2 linked regions of the Microbulbifer sp. A4B17 genome follow. The protein of the gene in region 1 interacts with the protein of each later gene in a pairwise test. Links are inferred from orthologs where the notes say so. Each region holds a gene or a part of one and is shown in the gene's direction. Other genes may lie near its edges.

Region 1 (7,811 bases):
TCCTCTCCGGAAGGCCGGTTCTACAGCTGGGGAACAACCACAGCCCTTATCTGTTTTTATCTGGAATAAGATTATATCCAGCTCCCACAGACAAAGTTTGCATATTTTGCACACATGAGCATTGTAATAGCTAAAATATCATACCAGGCAGTAATTTTTAGGATATTTATCTATATTGGAATAACTCGGGCTACCCGGTCATCAAACCGGGCGGCTGCCTCAACATCTTTATTTCACTGCTGTCTGAAGGCCGTGACCAGGCCATCCTCGATCGCTGGCGACACGCCCATAAATTTCCTATAACTGACGCCGGGAAGAAAAGCATTGCCCCACTGGCTTTCCCAACCATTAAATACCTATAACACCTTCAGCAGCCTTCCTTAACATGCCTACTTTTTCGAAAATTTTTGAAAGTCTCTTAGCGCCGACATCTAAGATCATTTCCACCGCCTAACCTCGGTACATCCTCTGTCCATGGTCTGGTAGAATCCGCGCCCAAATCGATCCATAGAGATAAACTCGATGCTGAATGCCGACGCTCTGAAACAACTTTCGCAACTGAAAACAGATATTCGCTCCAGTAAGGAATTTGCCGAGGGCCGGGTTCGCGGCAGTAACGGCAAGTTTGGCTTCGTTGAGTTGGATGACGGAAGGGAAGCCTTCCTGCCTCCCAATGAAATGGAGCGCGTATTCCCCGGTGACCGGGTTCGAGTAAGTCTCTCCGAAGAGAACAAGGGTAAGCTCGCGGCGGAACTCGATGCATTGCTCGACAGCCAGCTCGACTACCTTGTTGGCCAGTATGTACAGCGCGGCCAGGGCCACTTTATCCAACCCACACAAAACGGCCTGTCTCGCTGGATTTTTCTCCCCCCAAAAGCCCGCGGCAAGGCCCAGCCGGGAGAATTTATTGCCTGTAAAGTAAACCGCCATCCGTTTAAAGACGGCAGAGCTCAGGCCAAAGTGGAAACGGTGATCGGCAAGCCTGATATGCCTGGCATTGAGCACGCCTATGTTGTAGCCCAGTTCAAGCTGCCAGAACAATTTGGTACCGGTGCCCAAAAGCAGGCGGACACTATTGCGGAAAGACTCTCAAAAGTTACCAGTGAGCGCACCGATCTCTCCAAACTGGGCTTCGCAACTATCGATGCAGAAACTACTCGCGATATGGACGACGCCCTGGCAGTAAGCAGCCGTGACGGTGGCTGGACCCTACATATTGCTATCGCTGACCCGTCTTCGGTTATCGATGAAAACAGCCCCCTGGATAAAGAGGCGTTTAATCGCGCCCACAGCCAGTATCTGCCAGGGGAAACCCTGCCTATGCTGCCGCGCAACCTGTGTGAGAACCTCTTCTCCCTGGTCCCCGGCGAGTTGCGCCCAGCCCTGGTTATCCATATCGATATCGACAGCGATGGCACCATTGGCAATAGCCGCTATGAATTTGCCGCTATTCGCTCCCAGCACAAACTGAGCTATGAACAAGTCAGCCGCTTTATTGAGGGTGACGACTCCGCCGTGCCCCAGGAGCAACAGGACAGTCTGCGTAATTTGGCAGCGGTCTATGAAGCCCGCGCCGCCTACCGTGCCAGTCACTCACTGGCAATGGAAGATCGCCCGGACTACGAAATCCTCTTGAACGACCAGCGCAAAATTGAACATATCGAAAAGCAGGAACGCAATATCGCCCAGCGAATGGTCGAGGAAGCGATGCTCGCCACCAATATCAGCATGGGTGGCAAACTTGCCAAAATTGAGCAGGGCTGTTTCTCTGTTCACCTGGGCTTTCGCGAAGAGCGCATGGGAGAAGTTCGCAGTCTGCTGAAAGAACTGCTGCCTGAGCATGCAGAGGCCGATCTGGGGCAGCTGGAGCATTACCTTTCGCTGGTTAAGCACCTGGAAAACCATGAAGAGCCGCAGATGAAGAACCTGCTCGCCGTGCTCAAGCGTATGCTGCGCCCGGGCCAGCTCGATAACAAGGTGGGGGCACACCTGGGACTGGGCCTTGAGGCCTACGCCACCGTCACCTCTCCTATTCGCAAGTACAACGACCTGCACAACCACCGCGTTCTGCGTGCTGCTGCGCTGGGAGAGAAAGCCTCCACCCTGGCCGATGATAAAATTGAATCCCTGCAGGAAAGCCTGATTCGTGGTCGCCAGGCCAACCGAGCCCTGGAGCAATGGCTCTACGCTCAGTTTATCGAGAAGAAAGTTGGCCAGGAATTTACAGGGAAAATCACACTGGTAAACGGCGCAGGCATCGGCGTGCGACTCGACGACTTTGGTATTGACGGCTTTGTGCGCATGAATGGCGATAAGAAGAATCTACCCGCCTTCGATGGCAAGCACCTGGTTCTTACGCACAATGAAAAACGCTTCCACCTAGAACAGGAAGTTTCAGTTAAAGTAGCGTCTGTCGATGTAGACAAACGACGCATAGCCTTTGAACTGAACGCTGAAAAAACTGAAGCTGCCGACGCGGCCCAGAAATAAATTCCTGCACATTTACCCAAGCCCGGCACTCGCCGGGCTTTCCTGCCGGGGGCCAAAGCCCACCACCTTTGATCGGCAGCTAACATCAAGCTCCGGCACCAATAGAATAAATCGAGGCCACTCATGAGCAATATTGCTGAATTGAACCCAACTCCACTGTGGGCACACTTTGCCAAGCTCTGTGAAATTCCACGCCCGTCCAAACATGAAGACCGCGTAGTGGAGCATATCGTTAGCTTCGCTAAAGCACGCGACCTAAGCGTTCAGCTGGATGAAATCGGCAATATTGTGATCAAGAAGCCGGCCACTCCAGGTATGGAAAACCGCAAGACACTGGCCCTGCAGAGCCATGTGGATATGGTGCCGCAGAAGAATGCCGACACTGAGCACGACTTTCTCACCGACTCAATCAAACCCTACGTGGATGGAGACTGGGTAACTGCGGAAGGCACCACGCTCGGCGCAGACAATGGTATCGGTGTTGCCGCAATCCTGGCCCTGATGGAATCTACTGATATTGCCCACCCCGCCCTGGAAGCCCTGCTGACAATTGATGAGGAAGCGGGCATGACCGGTGCCAAGAACCTTAAGCCTGGTTATTTTGAAGCCGACCTGCTCCTGAATCTGGATACTGAAGATGAAGGCGAGTTGTATATCGGCTGTGCCGGCGGTGTCGACGTCAATGTCAGCCTACCCTATACGCCAGAAGCGGTCCTACCCGATACCGAAGCAGTAAAACTCTCTGTTCGCGGCCTCCGTGGCGGGCATTCAGGCTTGGATATCGACAAAGGCCGAGGCAATGCCAACAAAATCGCAAACCGCATTATCCACGCCGCTCTAACCCAGGTCTCCGATCTGCGTATTGCCAGCCTGGATGGCGGTAGCCTGCGCAATGCGATTCCCCGCGAATCCTTCGCAACCCTGGTCGTGCCTTCAGTAGCGGTCGATAAAGTACAGGAAATTGTAAAAAGCGAAAGCGCTCAAATTGCCCGTGAACTGGACAACGAAGCGGCACTGGACATCACCCTGGAAGCTACCGAAACTCCAGCCAACACCCTGGACGCAGATAGCCAATTGACCCTTATTCGCGCAATCCGCTGCTGCCCCAATGGTGTTGAGCGAATGAGCACTGCTCTCGAAGGCATTGCTGAGTCATCCAACAACCTGGCCCGTGTTGTAACAATGGAGGAGAACGGTGAGCATCGAGTAAAAATCCAATGTCTTGTACGCAGCCTCTCTGACAGCGCCCGCGACCAACACGGCCTCAATGTCGCCGCCACCTTCCAGCTGGCAGGTGCGGAAACGACACTGGACAACGACTACCCTGGCTGGACACCAAATCCCGATTCACCGCTGCTGGCGATGATGAAGGATGTCTATAAAGATATGACTGGCGAGGAAGCTGAAGTAAAAGTCATTCACGCCGGCCTGGAGTGCGGATTGCTGGCCAAGCCCTACCCCAACTGGGATATGGTTTCCTTTGGCCCAACCATTCGCCGCGCTCACTCTCCTGAAGAGAAGGTGCATATCCAGAGTGTCGCCAATTTCTGGGATTACTTTATTAAAGTGGTCCAGGCAATCCCGGCCCGGGACTAACCGCCCAACCGGGCCTTGGGTTTCTCCGAGGCCCGACACTTTGCCCCCCATTCAGCCCCATCAATGAAAACGACACTCTGCGTGTCAGCCCTATTAAAACTGATTTTATCCTATCGTTAAGAAATCTCTGGACTATTTTGAGACTTATTACTTTCACCGTCGGTCGGAGAAGATGAATAAGGGTTATTCACTGGGCGCAAAGGACTCAGAGCAGAAACGCCTGTTACTGCAGAGAGAAATTTACGGAGATACTGAGGATATACATTTTCCTCCAGATTATCGGGTAGCAGAGTTTGGCTGTGGTGCAGGCGCTAATCTCTGGATTGCTCAAGAGGTATCCTTGGGCGGGTATATTGGGCTGGATATACAATCCGCCCAAGTAGACAAAGCCAAGCAGGCGGCGCAAAAATTAGGTCTTACTAATGCTGAATTTAAACTCTGCAATGCAGAGCAATCAGGGCTGGACGACTCATCCGTAGATGCAGCCTTTGCACGTTTAGTCCTGATACATCTTCCAACCCCAAAAACCATGCTGCAGGAAATGATCCGGATTGTACGTCCCGGCGGCAGGGTCATTATTCACGAGCCCTATGACGCGACCTATTACACCGGCCCCGACAAGTTCAATCTTATGAAGTGCTTCCGTGCGCGCAATGTGCTGGCCTACGACAATGGACGAGGATCTCCCGAAATAGCGGTTAATCTGTTCCCTTTATTATCATCTCTACAGGTCAGCAAAGTTGAGGTTTCCCCCTACGTGATCAATGCCAATGGCACTAAGGACAGAGAAAAGTGTAAACACTTATTAGAAAATCTTGTTGGACTCATCACACCTGTCTCGGACCAGTTAATTACCCAGGGTAAAATCACCCCTGAAGAGTGGAGGTCCGCGCAAAAAGAGGCCTGTGTTATTACCCCGCATACATTCCACACCCAGACACTCTGGAGAGCCTTGGCACAAGTTAACTAGAGTTTGAAAAAGTTGAAATCCAATGTTGCGCAATCTCTTTGCGGCGACAAATCCATATTGGCTCAAAACCCTGAATATATTTTAAGAACCTGTAAATTCCAATTGCCCTGGCCGGATGGCCACTGACCCTTCCGTGTAAACCGATAGTCATCAACTTGGGACATGCATTGCCCTCTCGCCAAAGCTGATCGAAAGCGCACTTGAGTAAGCAGAAGAAATCATCAGCTGTCGTGCAGCCACTGGGCAGCAAGTACTGAATATCGTTGTTTACCAAGGTGTAGGGAATTACTAATAACGGATCGTTCTTCTGCCCCCAGTATGGCAAATCATCACAGTAGGAATCTGACGTATATAGCAGCCCTTCAATTTTTCGCACCAGTGAACTGGTGTGAGGGCTCACCCGGCCCGTGTACCACCCAAAAGGCGGCCTCTTTGTTAATTGTTCGATTAACTTAACAGTGAGTTGAATATCGTGTTTCTCACGGCCTTTGGGAATATCTTTATAATCGATCCACCGGTACCCGTGTCCCGCTACCTCGTGGCCCGCATCAACCAAAGCCCGAGCCAAAACAGGGTTAAGCTCCAAGGCCTGACCAGTGGCAAAAACCGTTAATGGAACATTGAAAATATCAAAGATATCGAGAAGCCGCCAAACCCCGGCCCGGGATCCGTATTCATACATACTCTCCACACTGAAATCCCGTGTCCCAACTCGTGCAGGCCTCCCCGGGAGTTCATGCAGGTAAGATTCAGATTGAGTATCACCATTCAGCGTGGTCGATTCCGACCCTTCCTCCAAATTCAAAACAAACTGAACTGCAATACGGGCCTGGCCAGGCCAGTGGGGGTTGGGCGGGCGCCCAGCATATCCTTGCAAATTCCTTTCGTGCATTAACCAAGCTCAAATGTCGTCACGCCAAAAATGCGATCCTGCGCAATATCGGGCATTGGGCCCAGGTACATTCTTGCGCAACCGAAAACCTCCTCCATCCCATAGTGCTTCACAAGAGACATAGCCGCAATATTATTTTCCGGCACATCCAGAAATACAGGCCCTTCACCTGCAAATGGAATTAGTGCCTTCAGTAGCATATCTGCCACTTTATAGCTATTTGCAAATAAGGGACCGACTTTACATCCATTGCGGCAACGCCTAATCACACCATAGCCACAAAGGCTTCCAAACTGGACGTAACCCAAACTCAGCGCCTCAGCCTGTGAGACCCACGCTTCGAGAAATACCTGGCGAGCAGCAGGAAAACAGGTCCGGTCATATGCAATTAGCTGATCGAAAGAAACTTCACTGATTGGGACAACTTCATCCGGACGGCCCCTGTTTACATCTTCAAATACGGACGACTCTGTACGGTAGCGAAGGTTGCGATGAGAAAAAGTAAAACCACCTCTTGCATAGTAGTCCTGCATAGCAAACACCCCATCCAAACCAATACTCGCATCAGGCCTCAAGCGGGCCCTTAATCGGTCCCTTAATCGGTCCCTTCGAATATACCAAAGCTTATTACCAAAGCCGTGACCACGAAATTCAGGCCTGACAATAAAGAAGCCCATAAAACCAAAATCGTCTCCATAAACAGTAATTGCTCCACCACCAATCAGTTCACCCTTTACCTCAGCTGCAATATAGGCTTCAGGATCCGTTTTCCAGAAAATTTTCGCATCGTGCAACCCTGGGTTCCAGCCTTCAAGAGCGGCCCAGTCAACCAGAAGATCCAGTTCTTTTCGGGTCATCGCCCGAACAGTAAATGACTCATTCATTGGCTTTGAGCTCTCATTATTTTCGTGTTTATTAAAAATTTTTCGGTGCCAGGAATTTAAAGGGTTGTGAGGGACTTAACTTTGATGTCACCTCACCACCGATATCCATTGGGGTATCCAGTTTCATAGACATTACCTTGGCTCCAGGCTCAATAGAAACATTGGCCATATCCAGCCAAATGACCGATGGATTGATAACGGAATCAAAATAGTAGTGATTATTTTCCTGATCGATAACCGACCGCCAAAGTGTTGAGGCTATATTAGGTTTATCCGGGTCATCCATTCCCAGAGGTACACTGACAGCACGGATTTGGGAAAAGGCTGATGCCAGAGCCTTGCGATGCCCTTTATATTCTGGTGATGTTTTCAAGGCATAACTGGCCCTTACAAACCTGTCAGCTGCGCTAATTGTACCCGGTAAAAAGTTCTGACCTCCGATCAGGTCCCAGTATGCATTGATAGCCAACTGTTGATCATAGGGCGGAGAGTTAGTCATTACCTTATACTGTTTACCGTGATGGATCTTTAGCCTACCACTTAGATATTCAAATATCGCGGAGTCCCCACTGGGATCAGAGATAGCAATATGAGCACTTGCAGGGCTGCCGTCGGGGAGATCTGTACCTACCACAGTAAAAGGATCGCTCTCTATGCCTTTTACTGCCTCATCCACCGTAGCGTAGTTATCCAAAATATACTGCAACCATGCTCCAACAGAAATTATTGGCTTTGCCCGTTCCTCAGCATTTCCATAATCTGCCTCAGCCAAATATAAAAGATTGCCAACCAAACCCTTTTCATTGAGCCCATCGGATGTTGCCGCACCATAGATACTGATAACTATTGAGCCAAATCTCGATGTCCAGGTAATCGAGTTGGGCCCCAAGCCTCCATTTCGTTCCATCTCTCTGGGAAAAACCCAAAAGTCCATTGCCGCATCAGTATCGCTCCAATCCATACTGCGAGCCGTAATATA
Region 2 (4,668 bases), 1.2 Mb from region 1 along the record:
TTGAGTATTGTCTATTCGCGTGGAACTTTTGCTGTGGCTTTGGTCATAAGCGGGGCGAAACGCATATAAAAACAAAATTATCGTACAGGATGGTCCCAATGAAAGCCGATGCGCTGACAATCGCTGTGGTTGTCTTTGTCGCGGGCGTTCTGTTGAGTACCAGTGGTTTATCTGAGGTATTTTCTTCCGAAGCTGAACCGCCGGCTGCTCTGCAACAGGGAGTGGTTACCCGTTAGGCTGATGCCGGGGGGGCGCTCTGCCCACGAGCAAACACAAAAAAAGCCGGACACCCAGGTGTCCGGCTTTTTTTGTATTCCAGCAACCACTTTTTAGCGACAGCGATAAATACGCTGTTCAGTGACCACCATATCCAGCGGAATATCCCAGTTGTCTGTGGGCAAGTTATCCACACACTGCAGCTGGTGCGCTGCGCCAATAAGTTGCGGCCCTGTGCCCGGTAATAACTGTTTGTGCTCAAAAGTTCGATCGTAGAAGCCCGCCCCCATACCCAGGCGCGCACCGCTGGGATCGAAGGCGACCAGAGGCACCAAAACCAGGTCCAGGAGCTTTGGAGCACGGTAGGTGGTGCGTACAGGCTCTGGGATACGATAGCGGTTGCGGAAAGCCAGGGGTTCACCCTGCCAGCGTCTGAACCGGAGGTGGGGATGTGGTTCTGCCGGGAGCTGCGGTAAATAAAAATGTTTTTGTGGAAACCGTTGCAGCAGGTAGCGGACATCCAGCTCACCGTCTGTTGGCCAATAGATACCGACGTGCACTGCTCGATTCATTTGTGGGATACGGCTCAGGAGAGTGATGGTTGCGCGGCCATGCAAACGCTGTTGATAGGCGCTGAGATCCCGTCGCCCCGCGCGCATACGGCGGCGCAGTTGCGTTTTTGTTTCAGTCATTGTGGGAAAAGCGTGGAGAAATAGGGTACCCCGAGTGTGCGGCTGTAGACGGAGCCTTGAACCGTAAGGTTCAAGGTGGTGGGATCCGGAGTACATAAGGCTTTCCGCTACAAGGCGGACTTGCGCACCAGCACCCGCTGGAAACCACCGGGGTAAGATTATCGGCTCAAGGACATAGTCTGCTGGCCAACACCCCAGGGTATGAATCAATTATAACTTGTAGAACGGGGGCCTGTTAACCAGAAATTTAACTGAGGTGACTGGTAGCAGAAAGTGGCTTCTTGTCACCTCAATCTTGAGGTTTTTCTTCCGATTCTATTTCACCGAGGGCACTTTGCACCTTGTCGGTGAGTCGCTCCAACATCTCTTCTTGCAGAGGGATGGAACTGAGTTCAGCTTTCGCCTGGATAAGCTCGTGGGCAATATTAAGCGCTGCCATTACGGCGATACGCTCTAAACCGATAACAGTTCCCGTTGCGCGGATGCGGGACATGCGTTCGTGTAGCAGGTGTGCCGAAGCCTGTAGACCGGCGCGCTCGCTTTCCGCGCAGGCGACACGGTACTCTTTATCGAGAATAGAGACAGTTACAGTTTCGGAGGGTGATGCGGTTTCAGACATCAGGTATCTTGCGTTAGCCCTTTAAGACGGTTAATCATAGCTTCTACCCGCGAGCGGGCGGCCTCGTTATTTTTTATCAGGCGCTGGCGTTCACGCAGCCAGTCGGCTTCCTGCCGGCGCAATTCACGATTGTCATCTGCCAATTGTTGACAGCGGGCAATGAGTGAATCCACGGTGCTTTCTAGCGCTTGCAGCTTATCCATATTTCCTGCATTTGAGGTCGACGTCTGAGTTCGCAACACGACAGACTGCGAGGGATTCCGCTACTATATTGCCGGCGTATTGGTGGGTCAATCGCTGCGCCTGCGCGGACAATCACAAAATTGTCTCTTAATGCCTCATTTTCCCGGTTTGGTACCTGTTTGGAAGCCGGATTGAAAAGCCTAATTCACAAAAAGCTGTACGGTAACTATGACTTCTGAAGCTAGCCAATTTGAACTCCTCGCCAATGCCATTCTCTCAGCTGGAGGACAGGCTGATCCCAGCGAATTGCACGGCTTTATCTGTGGCATTCTTGCGGCGGGTGAGCGGCCGGACAAACAACGCTGGCAGAATGAGCTGGCTGGGTTGCTCGATGTGGAGGCGGTGCCGGCAGATCTTAATCGGGATTTTTTCCAACTGGCTGATGAGAGTCACAAGCAGCTGGACGGTTCCAACTTCAATTTTGAACTGGTGCTGTGTGATGATGAAGATGTCGTCTCTCGCGCTTTAGCGCTGAGCCATTGGTGCGATGGATTCCTGCATGGTTTTGGTGTTGGTGGGGCACGGGAAAAATTGATGCCTACCAGTGACGAAGCATTAAAAGATATCAGTGCCATCGCCCAATTGGACGCTGAACACGTTGAAGAGGGTGAGGAGACTGAACTGCAACTAGTCGAGCTACAGGAATACGTTCGCGTTGCCGTACTCAATATATTTACTGAAGTAAAAGGGAAGGAATCCGATAGCGAGCCCACCATTCACTGATGCCTAAGACTCCGAAAACCACAGCGGGAATCAGCCGGTCTGAGTACGCCCGCCGTCGCAACCGCCTGATGGCAGAATTGCCCGCTGGCAGTTTGGCGATAGTGTCATCTGCTGGGGAGCAACTGCGCTCCAGAGATACTTTTTTCTCGTTTCGCCAGGACAGTGATTTTTTATATCTCTGCGGCTTTGATGAGCCTGAGGCACTGCTGGTTTTGGTGCCGGGACGAACACAGGGAGAAACCTTGTTGTTCTGTCGGGAGCGCGATGCGGAAAAAGAAAAGTGGGACGGTCCGCGCCTGGGGCCGGAGCGCGCAGTGCAGCAGTGTGGATTGAGCGATGCGTTTCCCATCGGTGATCTCGATGATATTTTGCCGGGATTGTTGGAGGGGCGTGAGCGGGTTTATTTCCCCATGGGGCGCTACGCTCATTTGGACCGGCGTATCCGCAATTATTTAGAGCGGATTACTGCGGCGCCGAATACCGGGGGCGCGCCGGAAATGGTCGACATCGATTATCAGTTGCGGGAATTGCGGCTGATTAAGTCGGCCCAGGAAATACGCCTAATGGAACAGGCAGCTAAAATCAGCGCCGAGGCACACTGCCGGGCCATGACCCGATGCCAACCGGGCCTCTACGAATACCAGTTGGAAGCCGCCCTCCTGCATACCTTTGTCGATTCTGGAGCCCGTGAATCCGCCTATCCCACGATTGTTGGGGGTGGTAGCAATGCGTTGGTAATGCACTATTGCAGTAACAGTGCGCAGTTGCACGATGGGGACCTGGTGCTGGTGGATGCGGGGTGTGAGTACCGTGGCTATGCGGCGGATATTACCCGCACCTATCCGGTTAATGGCTCATTTAGCGGGCCGCAGCGCGCAGTTTATGAAATAGTCCTGGCCGCCCAGCAAGCAGCGATCGAACAGGTTTCAGTGGGAAATCACTGGGACCATCCTCACCTTGCCAGTGTTGAGACAATCACCCAAGGGCTGGTCGACCTGGGCCTGCTGCGAGGCGATACCCAAGGGTTGATCGAATCCGGCGCTTACCGACGGTTCTATATGCACCGGGTTGGCCACTGGCTGGGCATGGATGTGCACGATGTGGGTGATTATCGCGTCCATGGATCCTGGCGCCAGTTGGAAGCCGGCATGGTGATGACAATTGAGCCCGGTATTTATATTCCGGAAAACGACGAGAATATTCCCGCACAGTTTCGCGGGATCGGGATTCGTATCGAGGATGATGTCGCTCTCACCAGTAAAGGGCCACAGGTCCTTTCAGCAGCGGCTCCGAAGGCCATTGAAGATATTGAATACACCATGCTTCACGGTCGGGATTTACTGACTCGTTAGAAGTGATTGTTGGATTATTCGGTGATTAATATTGCAATGCCGAATAATCATAGGGGGAATTGGGATGGGTGAGTCGGCGCGTAAAGTGGATGTGGCCATTGTCGGTGGTGGTATGGCGGGGGCCAGCCTGGCACTGATGTTGTCGCATTTTTGTCCTCAGCTCAGAGTGGCACTTCTGGAGCAGAGAGCGCTGCCGGATGCGGCAGCGAGTATTCAATTACCGAGCTTTGATACGCGGGCCACGGCAATTGCCGCAGGCAGTTTGCAGTTGTTTCAGGAGCTGGGTCTCTGGCCCGCCTTGCAGGCCTACAGTGCCTCAATCGAGCGTATTCATGTGAGTGATCGCGGGCACGCATTTGGCGCCTCCCTCTCTAGCCGTGAGGGACAGGGGGTCAATTTTGAGGGAATTTTGGGCGCAGTAATTGAAAATGCAGCCCTCGGTCCAATTCTCCACAGCGCCTTAGCTAGAACTTCTACCCAATTATTGGCGCCAGCGCAGGTTACTGACATTAACATGACTTCTGCAGGTGCAAACCTGTTGTGGCGAGCCGGTGAGAATTCCCTTGACCAATCGCTGTCCTGTGGATTAGTGGTCGCTGCCGATGGGGTGAATTCGCCTCTGTGTCGCCAGCTGGGGATAGAAATCAGCTCGGTTAAATACCAGCAGAGGGCCCTGGTTACCACTGTCGGTCTGCAGAAGCCTCACAACGGCGTTGCTTACGAACGCTTCACCCGATTGGGGCCTATGGCACTTTTGCCGCTGCCGGATAGAGAGGGGCATCACCGCGCAGCGCTGGTTTGGGCTTGTGAAGAGGCAGAGGCT

What was found.
Region 2: the proteins of BTJ40_RS15180 (region 1) and BTJ40_RS20250 interact in binary tests that used the Escherichia coli proteins (3 or more experiments, as listed by UniProt). The link is inferred for Microbulbifer sp. A4B17 from one-to-one orthologs.

What each region holds. Positions count from the first base shown.
Region 1 is NZ_CP029064.1:3,434,157-3,441,967, forward strand. What follows is about bases 1,929-4,849. They hold BTJ40_RS15180 (aminoacyl-histidine dipeptidase), read left to right. Parts: upstream 1,929-2,613; coding sequence 2,614-4,086; downstream 4,087-4,849. Other genes in these bases: BTJ40_RS15175 (VacB/RNase II family 3'-5' exoribonuclease), read left to right, coding at 1,929-2,490; BTJ40_RS15185 (class I SAM-dependent methyltransferase), read left to right, coding at 4,259-4,849. Also shown: more of BTJ40_RS15175, read left to right, coding at 523-1,928; more of BTJ40_RS15185, read left to right, coding at 4,850-5,056; BTJ40_RS15190 (polysaccharide deacetylase family protein), read right to left, coding at 5,049-5,948; BTJ40_RS15195 (GNAT family N-acetyltransferase), read right to left, coding at 5,948-6,832; BTJ40_RS15200 (linear amide C-N hydrolase), read right to left, coding at 6,864-7,811. UniProt on the Escherichia coli protein: Dipeptidase with broad substrate specificity. Requires dipeptide substrates with an unblocked N-terminus and the amino group in the alpha or beta position.
Region 2 is NZ_CP029064.1:4,632,841-4,637,508, reverse strand. The notes cover bases 1,717-4,668. They hold BTJ40_RS20250 (aminopeptidase P N-terminal domain-containing protein), read left to right. Parts: upstream 1,717-2,492; coding sequence 2,493-3,845; downstream 3,846-4,668. Other genes in these bases: BTJ40_RS20245 (FAD-dependent monooxygenase), read left to right, coding at 3,910-4,668; BTJ40_RS20255 (UPF0149 family protein), read left to right, coding at 1,939-2,493; BTJ40_RS20260 (TIGR02449 family protein), read right to left, coding at 1,717-1,730. In the rest of the region: BTJ40_RS22535 (hypothetical protein), read left to right, coding at 99-236; BTJ40_RS20275 (5-formyltetrahydrofolate cyclo-ligase), read right to left, coding at 330-908; BTJ40_RS20265 (cell division protein ZapA), read right to left, coding at 1,198-1,527; more of BTJ40_RS20260, read right to left, coding at 1,527-1,716.